DNA from 2 places in the Mechercharimyces mesophilus genome. Region 2 is predicted to be linked to the other one. Evidence: a T-box and tRNA genes for the amino acid it is inferred to sense, from the RefSeq annotation. Region 2 holds a T-box; the other holds one or more tRNA genes.
The links. The T-box of region 2 lies ahead of AC6RGY_RS07295 (valine--tRNA ligase). A T-box ahead of a tRNA ligase gene usually reads a tRNA of that ligase, here a tRNA-Val.
Positions count from the first base shown of each region.

Region 1: it encodes a tRNA-Val, which carries the amino acid that the T-box ahead of AC6RGY_RS07295 (valine--tRNA ligase) is inferred to sense. The anticodon was not compared.

Region 1 is NZ_JCBAPH010000002.1:40,152-46,170, reverse strand. Features, by position in the region: gene AC6RGY_RS07955 (hypothetical protein) at 1-27, shown strand, start outside; gene AC6RGY_RS07950 (sporulation protein) at 159-872, opposite strand; tRNA gene AC6RGY_RS07945 (tRNA-Asn) at 1,237-1,311, shown strand; tRNA gene AC6RGY_RS07940 (tRNA-Ser) at 1,320-1,412, shown strand; tRNA gene AC6RGY_RS07935 (tRNA-Glu) at 1,443-1,518, shown strand; tRNA gene AC6RGY_RS07930 (tRNA-Val) at 1,595-1,670, shown strand; tRNA gene AC6RGY_RS07925 (tRNA-Asp) at 1,692-1,767, shown strand; tRNA gene AC6RGY_RS07920 (tRNA-His) at 1,780-1,855, shown strand; tRNA gene AC6RGY_RS07915 (tRNA-Gln) at 1,868-1,942, shown strand; tRNA gene AC6RGY_RS07910 (tRNA-Lys) at 1,984-2,059, shown strand; gene AC6RGY_RS07905 (SBBP repeat-containing protein) at 2,118-4,232, opposite strand; tRNA gene AC6RGY_RS07900 (tRNA-Leu) at 4,430-4,513, shown strand; tRNA gene AC6RGY_RS07895 (tRNA-Leu) at 4,536-4,622, shown strand; tRNA gene AC6RGY_RS07890 (tRNA-Pro) at 4,658-4,734, shown strand; tRNA gene AC6RGY_RS07885 (tRNA-Gly) at 4,760-4,833, shown strand; gene thiL (thiamine-phosphate kinase) at 4,886-5,869, shown strand; gene tsaE (tRNA (adenosine(37)-N6)-threonylcarbamoyltransferase complex ATPase subunit type 1 TsaE) at 5,963-6,019, shown strand, end outside.
Region 2 is NZ_JCBAPH010000001.1:1,491,660-1,497,678, reverse strand. Features, by position in the region: gene hemL (glutamate-1-semialdehyde 2,1-aminomutase) at 1-193, shown strand, start outside; gene AC6RGY_RS07315 (PH domain-containing protein) at 421-858, opposite strand; gene AC6RGY_RS07310 (LysM peptidoglycan-binding domain-containing protein) at 1,146-2,456, shown strand; gene AC6RGY_RS07305 (YutH/CotS family kinase-like spore coat protein) at 2,540-3,658, shown strand; gene AC6RGY_RS07300 (hypothetical protein) at 3,828-3,986, shown strand; T-box leader at 4,117-4,347, shown strand; gene AC6RGY_RS07295 (valine--tRNA ligase) at 4,388-6,019, shown strand, end outside.

The sequences.
Region 1 (6,019 bases), on a different contig from region 2:
GAGAACAAGATGGACGAAGAAAGGTAGATCGAATTGAGGGAGATAAGGAAATCGCTCTGCTAGGGCACTGGCTCTAGCAGAGCGATTTCCATATGAAAAGATAGTATGAAAATATGAGGGACATGAGAGCGATGTGATACTACTGGATCATGATCAGGCTATTGAAGGAAGTCGTTGATCACTTGAATGAGTTGATCTTCAAAGACCGCTGTACTCTCAGTAAATGTATTTTCATCTACAGACAGTTGAAACTCAGCGGGTGCCTGGTGGGAACCAACTAGCTCAAGATAGATATCCACTCTCTCTTCCTCGTCGATGGGGTCAAAACTGATTTTAGCTTCCTCGAGATCCTGCTGGATGGACTGTGGAGGATGGAAAGAGAATTCCTGAGTAAATGGATGGATTTGCATCTCTTTTTCATAGTTATATTCCACATTGTAAAGTTGGAAGGCTTTTTGTTCCATTACACTCAGCACAGTTTCGATCAAGGGATGAGGAAAAACCTCGATTTCTCCCATCTCGGCGAGTTCCTTCTCTTCACTTACGATGTCAGTCCGTAAGTAAACAGGGGTATCATCCAATGTGACAGGGGTGTCCCATGGAAGTTCAAATTGAAAGGGGATTTGCGTCTTTTTACTGGGCTCAATCTGGATCGTTTCCGTTAGAGGATACTCTGCTAAGACATACTCTTCTGATGAATTCCCTACTGGAATGACAAAGGAGAGTGTAATATCCTGCAGGTTCTTCACAGTATCCCCATTGATGGCGACTTCTCCGAGAACCCATTCTCCTTGGCGGTAGTGTGTCTTCTCTAACTTCGTATCCACAATGGCTCCGTCCAGTTGGAGACTAGACACGGTTTGTACAGTCATGGATGCCAATCATCCTCCTGATCATAAACAAGTGATTACGATGAATAGATTAATTGTTTTTTAGGACCAGGTCAATAGCTGGCAGGACAAAATAAAAAATACTTCCATAATTGAGTGAGATCTACGTCTTAAGATGAAAGCAAACCGATAGAAAAAAGGCCTGGGAAATAAAAATTTGTTATTGACTTCGGTTTAAATCCATGTTAAATTGTAATAGTCGCTGAAAACGAAGCGCCTGAACGGCGGGCTTTGACAGTGTGTTTGATTGAAAGATTAGCAGAAATAAACTTACAAAAAAGCACTTGCAAATGTGAGTGAGATAAGCTATAATAAAAAAGTCGCTCGGAAGAAAGAAACTCATCATTCCTCCGTAGCTCAATGGTAGAGCGCCCGGCTGTTAACCGGTAGGTTGCAGGTTCGAGTCCTGCCGGGGGAGCCAGTACACGCGGAGAGATACTCAAGAGGCCGAAGAGGACGGTTTGCTAAACCGTTAGGGGGTCTTACGGCCCCGCGCGGGTTCGAATCCCGCTCTCTCCGCCACGTTAGTCTTGTAGAGCGCAGTATTTGCTTGGCCCGTTGGTGAAGCGGTGAACACACCAGCCTTTCACGCTGGCATGCAGGGGTTCGAATCCCCTACGGGTCACCAAAAATAGATGTTAGAGATCGGGAATCAGAGGTGAGAGCTTTCCGAATTCTGATCCCTGGCATCTCACTTATCACAAGGACGATTAGCTCAGCTGGGAGAGCACCTGCCTTACAAGCAGGGGGTCGGCGGTTCGATCCCGTCATCGTCCACCAGTGCAACACTTCTTTTTACGCGGAGCTGTGGTGTAGGGGTCAACATGCCTGCCTGTCACGCAGGAGATCGCGGGTTCGAATCCCGTCAGCTCCGCCAATTTTCATTATGGCGGCTATGGCGAAGTGGTTAACGCACCGGATTGTGGCTCCGGCATTCGTGGGTTCGATTCCCATTAGTCGCCCCATTTATATATTGTTGGGGTGTAGCCAAGCGGTAAGGCAACGGACTTTGACTCCGTCATGCGCAGGTTCGAACCCTGCCACCCCAGCCATTCACGCACTTTATAGATAGAAAATTCGCACAATTTCATGCGAGCCATTAGCTCAGTTGGCAGAGCACCTGACTTTTAATCAGGGTGTCGCAGGTTCGAATCCTGCATGGCTCACCAGAGAAAAACCTCCTTAGGTAATAGGGAGGTTTTTTGTGTGAGTCCGTACCTATAGTAGCTATTCGCCACGGGGTCTCTGTGATCCACGCGATCCGCGTGGCCCTCGTAACCCTCGCGGACCAGCTGGACCCAAGGAACCAGTCGCCCCAGGGAGCGGGATGGAGGGATTTCCTGCTTTGAATACAAATCCCTCTTCTCTGGGACCCAGGCTGTTATTTGTCGTCTGGGTTGCCCCTGGAGAAACAGGAAACCTTCTCGATGTTGTTAGTCCGCATACATAAACATTTTGAAAAGTATCAAGGGTGATGGCGCATGGGTTTTGTTCTCCATCGATCCCGCCAATATAAGTGGAGAACAAGAGTCCAGTACCTGCAAAGCTGAGGGATGTTAAAAAAACGTCTGATAGGCCCAACGCTTGCCTCTGGAAGGCATCGGATGTGGTAGGCAGGTCTGTCGATTCGGTCCCACCTGCAATCCATACATTTGCGAAGTGATCGACAGCGATTCCTTGACTGATATCATTCCCACTCCCACCGAAATAAGTAGAATAGACGAGTCCAGATCCTCTGCGATTCATTTTTGATATGAAAGCATCACACTCAGCGAAACCAGCTATTTGTGTTTGGAAAGCCCCAGGGGTTACAGGGAAATTATTGGAGAACGTCATACCTGTAATATAAGCGAATCCAGAGGAATCGACAGCGATGCCGCTAGCGATATCATCCGCTGATCCGCCTAGATAGGTAGAATAGACGAGTGAGCTCCCGCTCGGATTCACTTTGGTTATAAAGGGGCTTTCTATATCTACAAAGTCTCCTCCTGGGCTCATGGTTTGAAAAGCTCCATTGGTGACGGGGAAAGAAGTGGAAGTGGTAAATCCCGTGACATAAGCAAAACCGGCGGAATCAATCGCAATGCCTGTGCCGCAATTATCGGCATCTACCCCATTCCCTCCTAAAAAAGTGGAATAGATCAGCGAAGAACCTTGTGGATTCATGCACGTGACAAAGGCATTGCGAAACCCGGCTAACTGGGTTTGAAAAGCTTGCGATGTGATGGGGAAGGTGGTTGCGGTGGTGAGTCCGGTGACATAAGCGGACCCTTCTTCATCCACGGCGATACTATTGCCACCGCTAATCATATCTTCTTCTGATCCCCCTCCTAAGAAGGTGGAATAGAGTAAGGTAGAGCCAGTAGGAGATAGCTTCGTTACGTAGGCATACTCGGCTTCACCGAAAAGCTGTGTTTGAAAGGCGTTCGATGTAACGGGAAAATTACTGGAGCCTGTATCGCCGGTCACATAGGCAGAACCAAGTGAGTCGACTGCAATACCAAGACCTTCATCAAAGGAATCTCCTCCAAGAAAGGTAGAATAGAGAATGGAAGTACCGCTTGGATTATATTTGGTGACATAAGCGCTAAAGACGCCCCCGGGATAGACAGTCTGGAAGGAACCTGACGTGACTGGGAAATTATCCGATGACGTGGAACCTGCTACATAGGAAGAGCCTGTAGAATCAGCGGCAATGCTATTGGCTGGATCGTTAGAAGATCCGCCTAAATAGGTAGAGAAAATAACGACAGGGTCAATAACAAGTGGTTTGGTATTGTCGTATTTCTCTTCTACAGTAAAGCCGAACTGGTTATCGGGATGTAACTGAAAACGAGTAGATACAATATCCTCTTTCCTTCCGAGTGGGTAACTAATGGGTCTCTCCTCTTTTAATATGCCGTATCTGGTATATATCAAGAGATCTCCTTTTTCACTGAGAAAGAGTTGATCGGAATCCTCATACTTCAGGAGGATGTTCTCTGTATTCGCTCCTGGCTGAAGGTGGCACTCGTATTTCAGTTGAGAGGGGGTTAGGTGAAAGAGCAGGTTAATTCCAGGCCAGACTTCTTTGTAAAGGACTTTGTTCGTGTTCTTCTGCGATGGCTCATCTACATCGGATGGAAAAAGGGGAATATGTTGCGGGGTTGTATTCCCTACTGTGTTTATAAAGCAAAGGGTTAATTGGTGAGATGGAAAGATATTTAATAACACCTTATTATTAAGAAATATCGGTTTTATGGCCTGTCTGATCAGAGGGATGGAAGTGTGCTCGTTTCCAAAAGCACCAGGTGCCGATAACAGCCGCTTTTCTGAGTTTTTATCCCCGGTTCTTGATCGCAAAAGATCTCATCCTTTCATACTTCGATGAAATATTATTATTCTCGTTAGTGAAGGTTTGTGAACCAGAGATAAATTTCCCCGAAAAAAATAGTGAAAAGTGCTTGACTCAAATTATGTAGCATGATACTATAGTACTTGTCGGCAGGCGATGAAGCCCAACGACACAAAATGAAATTCGCTGATGACAGCGTACACAAGCGGGTGTGGCGGAATTGGCAGACGCACTAGATTTAGGATCTAGCGCCTCTGGCGTGGGGGTTCGAGTCCCTTCACCCGCACCATTATAAATTGATGAGTATGTATGCGGTCGTGGTGGAATTGGCAGACACGCTATCTTGAGGGGGTAGTGGCCTCATGGCTGTGCGAGTTCGAGTCTCGCCGACCGCACCACCTAACAGGATTGCGAAGTGCAGCTGGTGCACTCTCGGGGTGTGGCTCAGCTTGGTAGAGCGCCTCGTTCGGGACGAGGAAGTCGCAGGTTCAAATCCTGTCACCCCGACCATCTAGCAAAAGGAAAATTTGATTATGCGGGTGTAGTTCAATGGTAGAACATCGGCCTTCCAAGCCGAATGCGTGGGTTCGATTCCCATCACCCGCTCCAAAGCGACCGTAGCGATTAACGCTGCGGTCTTTTACTTATGGAGGGGTTTCTGATGCAGGATGAATTTTCCTTAATCCATCATTTGCTCACGCGCCGACCTCCCCCCTCGAGGAAGATCGAGGTTGATGCGGGGGATGATGCGGCTGTTCTGGGTGTCTCAGCAGGCTGTCATGTTGTTGTCACCAGTGATACGATGGTGGAGAGCGTACACTTCTTACGAGAGACGATGCGGCCGTCCGATATTGGATGGAAACTCATGGCCGCGAACTTAAGTGATATTGCTGCTATGGGAGCGAAACCTACCTTCGCCACTCTTTCGCTTGCGATTCCGAAGGATTGGACAACAAAAGAGTTGGAAAGTATCTACGAAGGGCTATATGAATTGGCTCACAGATGGAAAGTGACTCTTGTCGGAGGCGATACGGTCTCTTCACCGAATGGGCTGGTGTTAACGCTTACCTTGTTAGGGGAAATAGAAAAGGGAAGAGCAAGGAGACGCTCGGATGCACGAGCGGGAGATGTGGTATTTGTCACGGGACCGCTAGGAAGCTCAGCGGCTGGATTAGATCTCCTTCTTCACGGAGCGGAAGAAGAGAAGAAACGATACGGTGGCCTCATCAAAGAGCATCGTCGCCCTGTACCGTGTGTGGAGCAAGGAGAATGGCTGGCAGCAACAGGCGTGCGTATTTCCCTAAATGACGTGAGTGATGGGATCTCTCAAGAAGCGTGGGAAATTGCCTCTGCTAGTAGTGTCCGTCTTGTATTAGAGCGAGCGAACATTCCCATCGCGAGTGAAATGCGTCGTTATGCCCACAGTAGAAACCGTGATCCCTATGATTGGGCTCTGCATGGAGGGGAAGACTTTCAATTAATAGGTACAGCTCCAGCTGATTGGTTTGATCAGATAGCGGGATCTCTTGTTGAACGGCTATATCCGATCGGACGAGTGGAAGCAGGAGATCCCGCTGTGGAAATGGTGGTGAACGGAGTCTCCCATCTGTTGGAACGACGTGGGTACAACCATGGTTCAAGGTGATGATAGCTATGTATCCCTTTCTTGAGTAAGTTTAATAATTGTTCTTATCTTGTAATAAGGGATGGGTAGATCATAAAGAAGGTGAATATGAAGATGACAAAGCTCTATCAATGGCGAACGGCTCGGGCGGAGGAAACGATGGAACTAGCA
Region 2 (6,019 bases):
AGAGGTACACTCTTATGAGCAGGCGAAGAACGCAGATACGAAGAAGTTTGCTACCTACTTTAAGCATATGATGGAACAGGGGATCTCCATTGCCCCCTCTCAATATGAGGGCATGTTCGTCTCGACGGCTCATACAGACGAAGATATTGATCGGACGATCGAAGCAAGTCGTCAGGCGATGGCCAAGTTATAAACGGCAAGAGGAAAAGCGAATAGGGAAAGAAAAAGACCTTCTCAGGAAAGAGAGGGTCTTTTTGTGAGGCAGGATCGGTCCTCCTAATTATTTTTGTACGATTGAAGGATTCTTTTCGAGCAAGAGAGACATAAGATCGTCTTCATTTTCTGGCGAGATAAGAAGTTGTTTGGTTTTTGGCTTCGAATGGGGTGATTTTAGAATAGAAGCGCCGATGTTGTGTACGTCTAGGGTTCACGGCGAATCTCCGGGTTTTTGCTTTGTAACTGGGAAAAGAATTGATCGATCTCTTGTGGAAGACGGATCACATGCTTCTTCTCTTTTTGATTTGGATAATCCTTGAGATAAGAAATCTCTAACGCTTGTCCGAAAGGTTTGATCATTATCGGGTTAACTTGCATCGATTTAATCGTATGATAAGGGATTTCTCGTTTTAGAAAGGCGATACGAATGATGAGTGCATGATCAGCTAAGTGATACGTCGTTTTAAGCAATGCCGATATAGAGAGTCCATTACAGAGGATGATGGGAATGAGTAAGAGTAACATGTAGGAATTGAAGTGGTTGAGTGTTATGAGGACTAGGCCAATACTAGAAAGGATTAAGAGAGAGAATACCAATGTTCCACTCTTCCTTGTTGGAGTAAAAACTTCTTTTGGGGGCATAGAATTTACTTATCTCCCTTCTTTTTCTCTACTTTCTTAATCATAGCATAACTTATGTGACGATAAGAATGACTTGTAAACATATTGACACTTTTCCTTTGTTCCAGAAGGAGCACGTGCCGTCTATTTTCATGAGGCACCTACCTTGAGGCATCTTCATATCGGCTGCTTCCCTTCGGACAGGGTATATCCGCTCATCGCACGCATATAGATACAGTACAGTCGAAAATCTCTGATGTTTGCGAAGCGGATTTTCGAATGAAATTTCGAAGTGAGGAGGGAGCACAGTGGCGGGCAACGAGTACAAACAACTACGTTTTGATATCTCCGAAAAAGTGCGACTTCACCCCCACCAACCGGGGATGGATACCCTCCTGGAACTGGACCTTTATCCTGATGTCGAAATTGAAGAACAGGATACGCACTTAAAAATCCATGGCTATTTACGCCTCAATGGATCTTATCGCAGCAACGAAATGAATCCGACAGAGTCAGAGGTTCAGTCAGAGACGGGTGCCAGTAGTCAAGAAGAGATTGCTTATGTCATTCCAGTTGAGATTTCCTTACCCACTGACAAAGCGGACTTGGAGCAACTTGCGGCAGAAGTGGAAGCATTCGATTATCAGGTGCTTTCCCCATTTGAATTGCAAATCGAAGCTTTACTTACCATTGACGGACTGATTGAGGATTCGAATGAGGCATCGACAGCAGACAGAGAAGAACCATCCTATGAAGAATTACCCGAAGCATCGTTTTCAGGGGCTCAAGAGGAGAAAGGGTTATCGGTATCGCAGTCAGTGGAAGAAGGGTACGATCCAGAGTCACAAATTCAATCCGTTGAGACGGGTGAAGAGTATCATCAACCGCATGAAGAATATCGGGAAACGCAAGAATACGGTACACATGAGGATTATCAAATTTCCTCCAGTGATCATCCATCATCAGCCGGGTACTCCCCTTCGGCAAGCAGTTGGAATCCTTATGGATATGATGGAGAACAGGAACAGCAAGAAAGAGAAAGGCAAGCATACTCCTATCAGCAACGTGAACAAGCGGAGGAGGAGCGGATCAACGACCTTTCTTCGCGGGATGAAAGAGAATATTCCACATCTCAACAGCAGACAGATGAATTCGCATCGCATCAAGGAGAATCTGCTTATTCTTTTAACGAAGGGCAACGTTGGAGTGAAAAAAGAAATGAAGGAGATCCAACGGACGCATCATTCTCTACAAATGACAATAAAGATGTAGAAAGCAATGTCTATCCTCTCTATCCTCAACCATCGGAAGAGGAACGTCTGTCGCCAGCGAAATCTTTCACACGAGAATTGGATGATTCCGAGCAAGCGTCGATTCATGAGGAGCAGGAAGAAAAAGAAGAAAAAAGTCGTTCAGCATCCGATTGGGCGAAAAGATTGGTCTCCGAGGACGAACCGCGTTTTGTTCGCATGAGGATGGTGATTGCGCAAAAAGAAGATTCGGTAGATTCGATTGCCGATCGTTATAACTTGCCATCGAGTAAAATTAAGCAGTTAAATCGACTGGAAAGTTCCAGTCTAGATGAAGGACAGGTGGTTTACATTCCACGCGAAGGATAGCAATTGGGGAGGATTTAGGAGAGAGGGGATAGGACAGAAGGTCGATCCTCTCTCCCCGTTTACCTGCAGAGGGGGAAGGAAAGGTGAAACAGCAGACCATTAACCGCCAAGAATTACAACAAGTATTTACTGAGTACGGGTGGGCACCCCATAAAGTAACACAGATTAAAAGAATCTTCCGCGTAGAAACCAGTCAAGGTACATACGCTCTGAAGTGGACCAAACAACCAGCAGAAAAATTGATGATGCTCCACGATGTAATCTCTCACGCGTGGGAACAAGGATATGCACATGTACTACCTTGGGTGAAGACACCGGCAGATGAAGTGTATGTGATGACGAAGAATGGGAATTGGTATGTCACTCCTTGGGTGGAGTCGAAAGAGAATACGATCTATGAACCGCCTCGCGATGCTTTGTTACAATCATTGGCTCAATTTCATCGCTTGGTAGAGCCGGTGGTAGATCATTACACGAAATTTCGTAACCAACTGAATCAGCCTTTCATCGAAAGATGGAGGGATCGAAAAGCAAAAACGGCTGAACTGTACTATTTGGCGCAAGAGCGTGATATTCCCTCCCCGATGGATCAGTCTTTCCTGGAACAGGCGGGCTTTCTCGAAAAGGCGTTTGATTTCGCTATCCGTGGGGTTGAGCGATATCTAGAATCGCAAGGAGGGAAAGCACCACGGTATACCTTGTGCCATGCACGTACTCATCCTGGAAAACTTTTGATGAGCGAACAAGGATGGTATTGGGTTGATTTTGATCAGGCTGTAGTGGATTCGCCTGTGCGGGATATTGCCACTTTTTATCGTCAGTTTGGAGATCCAGATCATGAGGAGATTTCCACCTATCTAGGCTACTATGAAGAGGAATTTGCACTAAAACGCATCGAGGAGAAGCTGTTAGCTGTATACCTGGCTTATCCTCTACGCCCCTATCAAATATTGAAAGCGTATTATACACAAGAAACCAACACCAATGAAATCGATGCTGTCCGCCAGTTTGAACGAGCGATTGAGCAGTTGGAACAATTCCAGCAAGTTATTCAACAATTATGGCAAAAAAGAGAAAAAATAGAGCTTAAAAAAGGGAAGAAGAAGCGTCCGGATCGCTTTCAAGAGGATTTAGAGGACGAAGTGGGACCTTTGGATGAGTCGGTGCAGTTTCCGATTTTTCCTCATGCTCCCCAGGATTAAGAAAGAAGATTCGGCTGGTGGAGAAGCTCTCTCTTCCAGCTTTTTTTTTATTTAAGTTCAAGAATTTGTATCGCTTAAGAAAAATGTGTGGAAAAAGACTGGACAAGTGTAAGTGAAAAGAGCAGAATAGATAAGAGACTTGTGTGTTGAGACAGGGAGGTTTTTGCCTGTGAGCGCGATGAAGTCAATGGCGAAGAGCATGTATCGTGGTTTTTTCTTTCTATTATTACTAAGTTTGCTATTGATGGGTGCTACGCTTTTGTTGGCCACCTTGGCCGATCCGCCACTGATGTATGATAGTGTTCAAAAAGCATTTGGGATGAATTAAGACTGGGTTATATGAAACAAGGTAGAAGAGAACTTAGGCTCTCTCTACTGGGGAAAAGACAACAGGTGCCTCGAGTTGACCTGTTGTCTTTTCCATTGTACAATATGAAAAACATGACATGGATTAGTGAAAAGAAGCGATGACAGGGAAAAGTAGTTGGACCTTCACTTTCAGAGAGAAGTGCTCAGGGCTGAAAAGCACTTTAGTTGAACCCAATGAACCGTCCCCCTCGAGCTATCTGTCTGAATGATGGAGTAGGACAGGTCGCCTCCTTGCGTTAACAGGATGGAGGGCACGTATCGACGAAAAGCAGATACGTGAACAAAGGTGGTACCGCGAAGATGCTTCTTTCGTCCTTTGGATGAAAGGGCTTTTTTTATGCTGATAAGGAGATGAATATTATGGTAGAAAATACAGGATTGCCTTCTGCTTATGATCCGAAGAAAGCGGAGGAGAAGTGGTACGATTACTGGATGGCCAAAGGTTTTTTCAAAGCGGGACAAGACCCGAACAAAACACCTTATACCATCGTGATTCCTCCGCCCAATGTAACGGGTAATTTGCATATTGGGCATGCCCTCAACAATACATTGCAGGACCTCTTGATTCGATTTAAAAGAATGCAAGGCTATGATGCACTCTGGCTACCGGGGACGGATCATGCGGGGATTGCCACGCAGACAAAAGTGGAACAACGTTTGCGCGAGGAAGGGCTTACCCGCCATGATCTGGGGCGTGAAGCATTTTTAGAGAAAGTATGGGAATGGAAAGAGAAATATGCCGAAGTGATCCATCATCAGTGGAAGAAAATGGGCCTTTCATTGGACTATTCGCGGGAACGTTTCACGATGGATGAAGGGCTGTCTAAGGCCGTGCGTGAAGTGTTTGTGCGGCTTTATGAAAAGGGCCTCATTTATAGAGGGAAATACATTATCAACTGGGACCCAGCAGCACGTACGGCACTTTCGGACATCGAAGTGATATACAAAGATGTGCAAGGTGCACTCTACCACATGGAATATCCACTCCAAGATGGATCGGGCTCCATCCGGGTGGCAACCACACGTCCCGAAACGATGTTGGGCGATACGGGGATTGCCGTTCATCCAGAGGATGAGCGATATCAAGGGCTCATTGGTAAGAAAGCGGTCTTGCCGATCATCGGTCGTGAAATTACGATTGTAGCGGATGAACACGTCGATCCTGAGTTTGGCAGTGGGGCTGTAAAAATTACGCCAGCACATGATCCCAATGACTTTGAGATCGGGGAGCGTCATGGGCTAGCTCAAGTGTTGATTATGGATGAAAGTGGCGTCATGAATGACCAAGCGGGTCCCTATCAAGGAATGGACCGCTTTGACTGTCGGAAAAAGATTGTCAAAGATCTGAAGGAATCGGGAGTACTAATCGAAATCGAAGAACATATGCATTCTGTGGGGCACAGTGAACGTTCAGGTGCGGTGGTGGAACCTTACCTGTCGACACAGTGGTTTGTCAGCATGAAACCATTGGCAGAACAAGCGATTGCGGATACCCAGAGTGGAGAAGGCGCGCAGTTTGTACCGGATCGCTTCGAGAAGATTTACTTGCACTGGATCGAAAACATTCGTGACTGGTGTATATCTCGCCAATTGTGGTGGGGACACCGGATTCCGGCTTGGTATTGTGAAGGGTGCGGGGAAGTCATTGTGGAACGAGAAGATCCGTCCACCTGTCCGCATTGTCAAAGCGAAAACCTCAGACAAGAGGACGATGTTTTAGATACCTGGTTTAGCTCAGCATTGTGGCCCTTTTCTACCTTAGGCTGGCCGGCAGAGAGCGAGGATATGAAACGCTTTTTCCCGACAGATGTGTTGGTTACTGGCTATGATATCATCTACTTCTGGGTGGCACGCATGATCTTCACCTCACTGGAGTTTACGGGGCAGAAGCCGTTTGCTGACGTCCTCATTACGGGTTTGGTTCGTGATGCAGAAGGACGGAAAATGTCGAAGTCATTGGGGAATGGCGTGGATCCGCTGGAAGTAATTGAT